Regions from separate parts of the Curtobacterium sp. LFS079 genome, predicted to be linked through region 1. Evidence: predicted binding sites of a transcription regulator. Region 1 holds the regulator's gene; each other region holds the start of a gene.
The links. The regulator Rex, encoded in region 1, represses fermentation and respiration genes when NADH is low (regulators of the CRP and FNR family bind a similar motif). The targets are predictions, from matches to a motif close to CTTGTGAANNNNTTCACAAG.
Positions count from the first base shown of each region.

Region 1 (3,556 bases):
TCCGTGCTGGAGCAGCTTGCGGCGTCGTCCCGCAAGCGCCGCCAGGCGGCCGCCGTGTGAACATGAATGTAGCGGCCGGGACTTTCACATTGGCCTCAGCAGCCTCTAAAGTATCTAGCACATGGTTGTGATGGCTCAGCATCGGAACGCCGCAGTCATGCGCGCTGGGGTTGTCCTTGTCAGCTGAGAGCAAAGGAATATGGAGAATGTCCGCAGAGACCAACTTCTCGAATGCGCGATTCATGACCGTGGCCGAAGTGGCCGAGGTTCTCCGGGTTTCCAAAATGACCGTGTACCGTCTGGTCCACTCCGGTGAAATGCCGGCCGTCCGGTTCGGCCGGTCATTCCGGGTCCCCGAGGAAGCCGTTGCCCAGTACCTCAAGGGTGCCGTGGTGGACGGCCGCTCGGAGAGCGCCTGACGCCAAAGGGCCCTCGCGGGTCCACGGTCATTGGGTGCCGCTGCGAGGCGGTACCCTGTTAAGGAACGTTTTACGTCACTGTAAGAATCCGTCTGTTGCGGGGCCTTCACCGGCCCCGTCCGGCAGGCGGGAACTTCACTTATTTGTAAGGAACTTTCGTGGGTTCAGTTATCAAGAAGCGCCGCAAGCGTATGGCCAAGAAGAAGCACCGCAAGTTGCTTCGCAAGACCCGCCACCAGCGTCGCAATAAGAAGTAGAAATACTTCGCAGTGCGTGAATGCCCGTTGCCTTTCGAGGCGGCGGGCATTTTTGCGCCCTGGGGAGCACAGCGCCCGGAGGCGTCAGATATGGAGGCGTCAGACCCGGGGGCCGCGGAACTTGCTGAAGCCGCGCCACAGGCCATACACGGCACCGCCGACCGTGGCTGCCTTCAGGCCCAAGGTGGCGGCGCGGCGTCCGGAACGGAAGTCGTAGACCGGCCAGTTGTTTTCGCGGGCGTGGCGGCGCAGGGAGGCGTCGGGGTTGATGCACACCGGATGGCCCACCAGGGTGAGCAGCGGGATGTCGTTGTGTGAGTCGCTGTACGCCCAGCAGCGTTGCAGGTCCAGGCCTTCCTCGTCAGCGACCTGCTGAACGGCAACGGCTTTCGCCGGTCCGTGCAGGATGTCACCCACGAGCCTGCCGGTGTAGGAGCCGTCCTCGATTTCGCCCACCGTGCCCAGTGCGCCGGTCAGGCCCAGCCGGGTAGCAATCACTTTTGCGACCTCGACGGGCGTCGCGGTCACCAGCCAGACCTTCCGGCCGACCCGCAGATGCTGTTCGGCCAGTGCCTTCGTGCCGGGCCAGATCCGGGACTCGATCATCTCGTCGTAGACTTCTTCGCCCAGTTCCTCGACCTCGGAGACCTTGATTCCTGCGGCCAGGGTCAGGGCGGAATCGCGGACTGCGTGGACGTCATCCATGTTTTCGCCGCGGAGCACAAACTTGAACTGCTTCCACGCGAAGCCCGCGGCCTGGGACAGGGTGAAGGCCTTGCGTTCGTACATTTTCCGCGCCACATGGAAGAGGCTTGCGCCCCGCATCAAGGTGTTGTCGACGTCGAAGAATGCGGCTTCGCCGTATTGCTGCTTCACAGCCGGCGCGGTGGCCACAGCGGCGTTCTTCTCGTCGGGCATGCCATGAGTCTAGTCAATTGCCCTGCCGGACGCCGTGCCGCGCCTTCCGCGTGAACCCGCGTCGTGCGCGCTTCGACGACGCCCCGCGGCTCGGGCTACCGTTGGAACATGCCGATTCCCGACGTCGTCCTCCTCACCAAATCCGACTGCCACCTCTGCGCTGCGGCGCGGGACGCCGTCGAGCGCGTTGCCTCCGGGCTGGGGCTGCCGTGGCGGGAAATGTCCATCGAAGGCGATGCCGAACTGCGCGAACGTTACGCAGAGGAGATCCCGGTGGTCCTGGTGGACGGCATCCAGCGGGATTTCTGGAAGATCGACGAAGCACGGCTCACCAGGGTCCTGCAGAAGGCCATCGCGTCCTGACTGCGGCCCCGGTGGCTTTGTTGACTCCGGGAACCCCGCAATAGAGTGGGACAACAAAGCAACACAATGGAGAAGACCGTGACTGCGCTGGAACCATCCGCCGAGCCCGCGCCGGGCGAGCAGGATTCTGCTGCCAAGCAGATCCCGCCCGCAGCCGTGGCCCGGATGACGCTCTACCTGCGCGCGCTCAACTCCCTCCTTGGTGAAGGCGTGGAGCGGGTTTCCTCCGAAGCGCTGGCCGAGGCCTCAGGGGTCAGTTCCTCCACCCTGCGCAAGGACCTTTCCTATGTCGGTTCCTACGGCACCCGGGGCGTGGGTTACGAAGTCCAGTACCTGAGCCGCCATATCGCGGCCGCACTGGGCCTGACCCACGACTGGAAAGTGGCGATTGTCGGGGCCGGAAACCTTGGCAAGGCACTGGCCAGGTACGGCGGTTTCCAGTCGCGCGGCTTTGACGTGGTGGCCATCCTCGACGCCGACCCCATGGTGGTCGGCAACGAAGTCGGCTGGCTGCGGGTCAGCGATGCCGCGAACCTCGAGCAGGTCCTGCAACGGACCGGCACCAACATGGTGGTCCTGGCCCTGCCCGCTGCCGTGGCACAGGATGTGTGCGACCGCGTGATCAAGGCCGGGATCCGCAGCATCCTCAGTTTCGCGCCTGTGCTGCTGCAGGTACCTCCGCACGTCAACTTGCGGAAGGTGGACATGGCCACCGAGCTGCAGATCCTCGCCTACCACGCACAACGGGCGCAGACCCCGGGCCAAGCCGTCTGATATTGCCCGACGGCGGTCGGGACTGCGCCCGCTGTTGTTGATCGGTTCCTGCCTAGCGGCCGTACGGACCCTGGCTGTAGGGATTGGCGAAAGGCTGTGCCTTGCGGAAGTACGGAGCCGAAGCCGGCAGGTAGAGCATCACGATCGCAGCGATGCCGAGCAGGATGGTGAGGAGCTGAAGGATTCCGAAGAGCGGCCCCAGCTCGAAGAGCCCGAAGAGCCCGAAGATCGACACTGCGGCGAACACTGTGCCAAGGATCCGTGCCCAGTTCTTTCCCTTGCGGACCGGGAACGCGACCAGGGCATACAAGCCAAGATTGATGACCGCGCCGATGATGCCGCTGACAGCCAGGAGCCCGTTGAGGCTTTGGGTCGTCCCAGGTGGCAGGGCCTGGCCCTGTTGGCGGGCGGCCTGCTCCATCACGGTCATGATGTAGTCCTGCCCTGTGAACGCGAAGACAAGGCTGCTGATGGCAGAGAGGATACCGGCGCCCACAATCATCAGGAACGCCGTGTTCACCAGCTGCGGAACGTCCGACGTCGTGGAGGGCTGCTGGCTGGGCCATGGAGCTTGGCCATACGGGGACTGGCCGTACGGAGACTGGCCATAGGGAGACTGCCCGTACTGGGGTGCCGAAGGCTGTTGCCCGAATTGCCCGTACTGGGGCGCATTCTGCCCGTACTGGGGCGCATTCTGCCCGTACTGGGGCGCCGAAGGCTGTTGACCATACTGGGGCGCGTTCTGCCCGTACTGCGGCTGGGCCTGCTGCCCGTACTGGGGCTGTTCGGGCTGGCCCTGTCCGGAACCGGCGTTCTCGCCGGAGT
Region 1 is NZ_JBFPFO010000001.1:322,470-326,025, forward strand. It holds gene ACNQPB_RS01525 (3-deoxy-7-phosphoheptulonate synthase) at 1-60, shown strand, start outside; gene ACNQPB_RS01530 (helix-turn-helix domain-containing protein) at 207-419, shown strand; gene ACNQPB_RS01535 (30S ribosomal protein bS22) at 578-676, shown strand; gene ACNQPB_RS01540 (HAD family hydrolase) at 776-1,594, opposite strand; gene ACNQPB_RS01545 (glutaredoxin family protein) at 1,703-1,957, shown strand; gene ACNQPB_RS01550 (redox-sensing transcriptional repressor Rex) at 2,024-2,731, shown strand; gene ACNQPB_RS01555 (tetraspanin family protein) at 2,784-3,556, opposite strand, start outside.

Region 2 (3,556 bases), on a different contig from region 1:
GGCTTCTTCCAGCGCCCAGTATTCGATGCGGAACTTCTCGGATTCCTCGATCGGTGCATAGCTGGAGATGGCCTCTGCGCCGCGCATCACGTTGATGGCGTTGAGGTAGAACTCCCCGGCCACGCGGGCGGTCTGCTTGTCCTTGCCGTAGGAGAACATGCCCACACCGGGAATCAGCACGATCGCCGGATCAGCGCCCCGCAAAGCCGGGGAGTCGGCGTCGGCGTGCCGGTCGTAGTACGCCTGATAGTCCTCGCGGTACTCGGCGTGCAGCTCCTTGAGACGCGCCACCGAGTCCTCGATCGAGGCACCCGCCGGCATGTCCAGCACCAGCGGCTTGACCTTGGTGCGCAGGAAATGGTCCGGGCAGGAAGTGCCCAGCGCACCCAGCCGCGGGTGCTCGGCGGATTCGAGGAATTCCAGCACGACGGCGTCATCGCTGAAGTGCCCCAGCTGCGGTTTGTCCGTGGAGGCCAGGCCGCGGATCACGGGCGCGAGGGCGGCAGCTTTGGCGAGGCGCTCGCCGTCCGGCAGCGCGGCGTAGCCGGGAAGCTTAGGCCCGAAGGGCTCGGCCTTGCCGTTCTCGGCGATGTACCTCTCGGCGGTGTCGATGATCCACAGCGAGTTGGCCTCTGCTTCTTCGCTGGTCGCGCCCCACGCCGTAATGCCGTGGCCACCCAGGATGGTGCCGATGGCCTGCGGGTGGGCTTCCTTGATCGCTGCGATGTCCAGCCCGAGCTGGAAACCGGGACGGCGCCACGGAACCCAGACAACCTTCTCGCCGAAGATCTTGGACGTCAGCGCCTCGCCGTCCACCGCCGTCGCGATCGCGATGCCCGAGTCCGGGTGCAGGTGGTCCACATGGGCCGCGTCCACCAGGCCGTGCATGGCGGTATCGATCGACGGTGCTGCACCGCCCTTGCCGTGCAGGCAGTAATCGAAGGCAGCCACCATTTCGTCTTCACGCTCGACGCCGGGGTATACATCCTTCAGTGCCTGCAGGCGATCCAGCCTCAGAACAGCCAGGTTTTCGGTCTTCAGCGTGCCCAGGTCGCCGCCGGAGCCCTTGACCCAAAGCAGTTCGACGTCCTGGTCCGTCACGGGGTCCGTCCCGGTGCCCTTGGCGGACGTGTTGCCGCCGGCGAAATTGGTGTTCCGCCTGTCCGCGCCAAGGCGGTTGGAACGGGTGATCAGGTCTTCAACGGTTTTGTTCGCTGTGTTCTGCATGTTCATGCTCTTTATGCGCCCCATCCGGCTTGCTGGCCGCCTGCGCGGTCCTCGTTGATCTTCTTCTGGTAACCGCTGGCCTTGCAGGCAGCGATCGGGTCGGCGGGCAGGCCGCGGGATTCACGCCACTCGGCCAGGGCCGGGCGGACATCGGTGTAGAAGGCATCGTTGAAGATGCCGTTGGCGGCCAGGACATCCCCGGCCCGCCGGGCCTCGGCCAACGCTGCGGTGTCGATGAGCAGTGCGCGGGCGGTCATTTCCTGCACGTTCAGGACCGAACGGATCTGACCCGGGATCTTTTCCTCCAGGTTGTGGCACTGGTCAAGCATCAGGGCGACGCCGGAGTCCTTGGCCAGTCCCCCTCCGCGGATCACTTCGTGCATGATGCGGAAGAGCTGGAACGGATCCGCCGCGCCGACGATCAGGTCGTCGTCGGCATAGAAGCGCGAGTTGAAGTCGAAGGAACCAAGCTTGCCCAGGCGCAGCAGCTGCATCACGATGAACTCGATGTTCGTGCCGGGAGCGTGGTGACCGGTGTCCAGGCACACGAACGCCTTCTCCCCCAGCGCCGCCGTCTGGGCGTAGGAGGTGCCCCAGTCGGGAACATCGGTGTGGTAGAAAGCCGGCTCGAAGAACTTGTATTCAAGGACCAGGCGCTGCCTGTCGCCGAGGGCGGCGTAGATCTCCTGGAGGGACTCGGCCAGCCGGTCCTGGCGTCCGCGCATATCGTCCTGGCCCGGGTAGTTGGTGCCGTCCGCCAACCAGACCTTCAGGTCCCGGGAGCCCGTGGCATGCATGATCTCGATGCACCCAAGGTGGTGATCGATCGCGCGGCGCCGGACGGCGTCGTCCGACGCCGTCAGCGAACCGAACTTGTACTCGTCATCCTGGAAAGTGTTCGAGTTGATCGTGCCCAGCCCGACACCGAGGCTTTCCGCGTACGCACGGAGCTCCGAGTAGTCTTCCACCTTGTCCCATGGAATGTGCAGGGCGACCGTGGGCGCCAAGCCCGTGAGCTCATGGACCTTCGCGGCGTCGGCCAGCTTCTCCTGGACGGTGCGCGGCGTTCCCGGCGTGCCGAACACCTTGAAACGTGTCCCCGAATTGCCATATGCCCACGAAGGGACTTCGATGGCGAGCCCCTCGAGGCGTGGCAGGATGCTGGACAACAGTGTCATGGGCGGACCTCTAATTCCAAGGGCGGACGATTCAAGGTGAACCGGTCTCCCGCTGCCTTTTGAATCGTTTCATAAGTTCGTTTCAAATGTAAGTTGTATCTAGTAACGTGTCAAGGGTCAAAGCGGAAACGTCAGGAGGCAGGGTGCGCTCGGCAAGTGTGAAGGATGTCGCCGACCGGGCGGGGGTTGCGGTGGGCACGGTCTCGCACGTGCTGAACCATCCAGAGAGGGTCAGCCCCAGGACCAAGGAGAAGGTCCTCCGCGCGATCGATGAGCTTGGCTTCGTGCGCAATGATGCTGCGCGTCAGCTCCGCGCCGGACGAAGCCGGACGATCGGCTTGATCATGTTGGACGCTGCCAACCCGTTCTTCGCGTCCCTGGCGCGGGGTGCGGAAGATGCGGCCGCCGTCGAGGGCAATTCGATCGTCTTCGCCAGCAGCCGCCACGACAAGGAGCGGGAATCCCGCTACATCGACCTTTTCGAGGAACAGCGCGTTCAAGGCCTGCTGATCACACCGGTCGGCGACCTCACCGCCCGGGTGGCTGAGCTGAAGACGAGGGGCGTCTCCGTCGTGCTCGTTGACCGTGAGGGCGATCCGGCCCTGTACAGCTCGGTTTCCGTGGACGACGTCCACGGCGGATACCTGGCCGCAACACACCTGCTGGAGCAGGGACGGACGCGGATCGCCTTCGTCGGTGGCGGACGGCACCTGCAGCAGGTGGCCGACCGTCTCAGGGGGGCAGAGAAGGCGATCGCCGAACATCCGGGAGTCTCCCTGGAGTTCCTCCCGACCGAAGACCTGGACGTGCTCGCCGGGCGGAGCGTGGGCGATGCCCTGGTGCAGCGTCCACGCCACCTCTTGCCGGACGGGATCTTCTGCGCGAACGATTTGCTGGCCACGGGCGTCATGCAGTCCGTGCTGCTGCTGAATTCATTGCGCATTCCGGAAGACGTGGCCCTGATCGGCTACGACGACATTGCTTTCGCGCGCTCGGCAGTGGTGCCCCTGTCCTCCATCCGCCAGCCGGCGGAAGAGATCGGGCGGACCGCCATCCGCTTGCTGGCACAGGAGCTCGAAGACCCCTCCGGGGCCCGGGAGCACGTAGTGTTCAACCCCGAGCTGGTGGTGCGGGCCAGTACGAGCACGCTA
Region 2 is NZ_JBFPFO010000018.1:14,332-17,887, reverse strand. It holds gene ACNQPB_RS19175 (bifunctional aldolase/short-chain dehydrogenase) at 1-1,233, opposite strand, end outside; gene rhaI (L-rhamnose isomerase) at 1,239-2,405, opposite strand; gene ACNQPB_RS19165 (LacI family DNA-binding transcriptional regulator) at 2,549-3,556, shown strand, end outside.
Region 2: rhaI (L-rhamnose isomerase) is a predicted target of Rex. The motif match lies at 2,462-2,481, and genes of this name have one in related genera.

Region 3 (3,556 bases), on a different contig from region 1:
ATTGGTGCGGTCCACAGTGTGGAGGAGGACACACCGGCCGCCCGGTCGCCCGGCCCGGTAGATAGGGGAAGCTATTGCTCCCGGGCCACCCGTTTGAGGTCTTCGTCGGCAATCGCCAACAGTGATTCAAGCTGCGCTACACGCTCCGCAGTGACGTCCCCGGCCTTGTGGGCCGCACGGGCGCCGTCAAGCAGCCTTTTGGCTTCCTTCTGGTTTGCCCGGGCAACGTCGAGCGCGTGCTCCAGTGTGGTGTCGTGGTCCAGGGTCTCTTCGCGTTCCATGGGACCATTTTGCTCAGCTTTCCCGGCCGATTCCAGAGAACAGGCCGGGAAAGCCGAAGCTTCCTGAAAACAGGTCAGACAGTGACGGCTTCCAAGGCGGGCTCAGCAGCAACAGGTGCTTCCTGGGCCGGGAAGAACGGCGGGTTCACGCCGGCCATTTCCTCCATCACGCGGACCACCTGGCAGCTGTAGCCGAATTCGTTGTCGTACCAGACGTAAACGACGAGGTTCTTGTCGTTGGCGATGGTGGCGAGGCCGTCGACGATGCCCGCGCGGCGGGAGCCGACGAAGTCAGTGGAGACAACCTCAGGCGAATCGATGTAGTCGATCTGCTTGCGCAGCGAAGAGTGCAGGGACATTTCGCGCAGGTAGTTGTTGACCTCGTCCTTGGTGGTGCCCTTCTCAAGGTTGAGGTTCAGGATGGCCATGGAGACATCCGGGGTGGGAACGCGGATCGCGTTGCCCGTCAGCTTGCCCTGGAGCTCGGGAAGAGCCTTTGCGACAGCCTTCGCCGCCCCGGTTTCAGTGATGACCATGTTCAGGGCCGCCGAACGTCCACGGCGGTCGCCCTTGTGGAAGTTGTCGATCAGGTTCTGGTCGTTGGTGAAGGAGTGCACCGTTTCCACGTGGCCGTGGATGACGCCGAACTTGTCGTTGAGCGCCTTCAGCACCGGGGTGATGGCGTTGGTTGTGCAGGAAGCGGCGGTGACGATCGTGTCACTGTCCTGGATGGACGTGTGGTTGATGCCGTGGACGATGTTCTTCAGCTCGCCCTTGCCCGGCGCCGTGAGGAGGACGCGTGCGACGCCCTTGCTCTGAAGGTGCTGGGACAGGCCCTCGGCGTCGCGCCAGCGGCCGGTGTTGTCCACCACCAGGGCATCCTTGATCCCGTAGGCGGTGTAGTCAACGGTGGAGGGGTTGTCCGAGTAGATCACCTGGATCTGCACACCGTTGGCGGTGATGGTGTTGGCTTCCTCGTCCACGCGGATGGTGCCTTCGAAGGAACCGTGCACCGAGTCGCGGCGCAGCAGGCTGGCACGCTTGGCGAGATCGTTCTCGGCACCCTTGCGGACCACGATGGCGCGCAGGCGGAGGCCGTGTCCGCCTCCCGCCTTTTCGATCAGGAGGCGGGCCAGCAGGCGGCCGATGCGGCCGAAGCCGTACAGGACGACGTCGGTGCTGGTGCGGTCGTCAGCGCCGCGGCGGCCCACAATGGCAGCCAGTTCTTGACGAAGGAATGCCTCCAGGGAGGTTCCGGGGGCCTCGGCCTTGAACTTCTCGTTGAGGAGCGCAATGTCGATGGCTGCCGCACCGAGATCGAGCCCGACAAGGGCGTCGAGCAGCGGAGCGGTTTCTTCCAGAGGGAGCTCTGCGTTGCTCATCCGGCGGGCGAAACGGTGCGCCTTCAGGATGTTCATGGAGGACTTGTTGATGAGGCTGCGCCCGTGAATGCTGGTCACCACATTGTTTTCACGGTACAAACGGCCAATGACCGGGATCATGGCTTCGGCGAGCGCCTCGCGGCCCATCCACGAATCAAGACAAGAATCAGACGACTGGGTCACAGAACTACCTTCCTAGGGTCAACCGCGCACGTCCTCGTGCGCAGATGGCGGCCGCCCGGAGTAATCCTGCGGCACTGGCACACCGGGACTTCGGTCCGCCCCGGACGCCACGAACGATCGCAAAGAAAAACCGCCGGCTGCGAACGCAGTACCAGCGGGGAACTTCAACGTTCACCATCCATTCTAGGGTCTGGGGAGCATCCCCCGGACGCCCTTGCGCAGTGAAATCACTCACACGCCCCGGAAAGGAACGTGGCTTAGGCTCTGGCCGCCGTCCATGGCGGGACCTACAATCCAACCACCGGCTGCCGGTGCGCCGGTCCCGTGGGGCGAACGGAGTGCTGTCGTGAGTGAAGTCCTCGAGCTGCCGGGCTACTTCAAGGATGCCGACTCCGCATCCTTGAAGGGCCAGCGGAAGTACCTGTTCCTGAACCGTTTGCGTTTGGGCAGCACCATTGCCGGCGCGGTGGGGGGCGCCATCCCCCTGGCCGTCGGAAATCTCGGCCTGTCTTCGCTAGTGGTGCTTGCAGCCTTCCTCGTGGCACTCATCTGCGAACTGATCCTTGCCTACGTCCAGCCGGAACGTGACTGGTACGCGGGGCGGGCGCTGGCTGAGTCCATGAAAACCATGGCCTGGCGCTACTCCGTCCACGGTGACCCGTTCGGAGGGGAACTCAGTGACGCAGGCGCACGCAAGATCCTCCGGGAGAGAGCCGAGCAACTGGCTCAGAAGGGCGGCGACCGGGTGGCCATCGCCACGGACAGCCCGCTGGTCACCGACTCCATGACCGCCCTGCGGCACAGCACCTTCGAAGAGAGGAAGTCCGCCTACCTCAGGCAACGGACCCTCGCCCAGCGCAAGTGGTATGCAGCCAAGGCTGCCGCGAACAAGCGGCGGGCCGAGGTGTGGCGCACGGTGTTGGTCTCTGCTGAGATCCTTGCTGTGGCATTGGCTACGTTGAAGTTCGCCGGTGTCTCGGAGATAGACCTCGGAGGCGTCCTGGGCTCTGTCATCGGCGCCAGTGCCGCTTGGCTCGCCCTCAAGCAGCACGCTCAGCTCGCCGCCGCATACAGCCTGACCAGCAGGGAACTCGCCTTGCAGGAGTCCCTTTTGCAGGATGCTGACGAGGCCTCATGGGGAACGGCAGTTTCCGACGCCGAGGACGCGATCAGCCGCGAGCACACCATGTGGCTTGCTTCACGCGGGGGCTAGCAACGGCCACTTCGGACGCGTATCCTTATTTTCACCAATCATTGTATTTATTCGTTCAGGCGAGACCAGGATCCCATGAGCGGAACAGCAGCTCCTCAATCATCCGGCCGCTCCGGCAGGCGGGTTTTCATCTCCTACGCCCGGGAAGACCAGGACGCGCTCAACGACATCAGGGCAGGCATTTCGGCCCTGCACCATGAGGCCTGGGTGGACAGCAACCTGGACGGCGGCCAGGCATGGTGGGACGTCATCATCGAACAGATCCGCTCGTGCGACGCCATGATCCTTGTGGTGTCCCCCAGCCTGATCGACTCCGAGGCAGCAACCCGGGAACGGGACTACGCACGCAGCCTTCGCAAGCCGTTGATACCGCTCGTGGTCAAACCAGTCCGCTCGGACTTGCTCCCGCCGGACATCGCGACGCTGCAATTCATCGACTACACGAACCGGACGCCCCTCACCGGCGCACAGCTGGCGAACGCGCTTTTCTCCGTTCC
Region 3 is NZ_JBFPFO010000005.1:278,522-282,077, reverse strand. It holds gene ACNQPB_RS11410 (hypothetical protein) at 72-281, opposite strand; gene ACNQPB_RS11405 (glyceraldehyde-3-phosphate dehydrogenase) at 356-1,846, opposite strand; gene ACNQPB_RS11400 (DUF4231 domain-containing protein) at 2,193-3,059, shown strand; gene ACNQPB_RS11395 (TIR domain-containing protein) at 3,135-3,556, shown strand, end outside.
Region 3: ACNQPB_RS11405 (glyceraldehyde-3-phosphate dehydrogenase) is a predicted target of Rex. The motif match lies at 2,065-2,084, and genes of this name have one in related genera.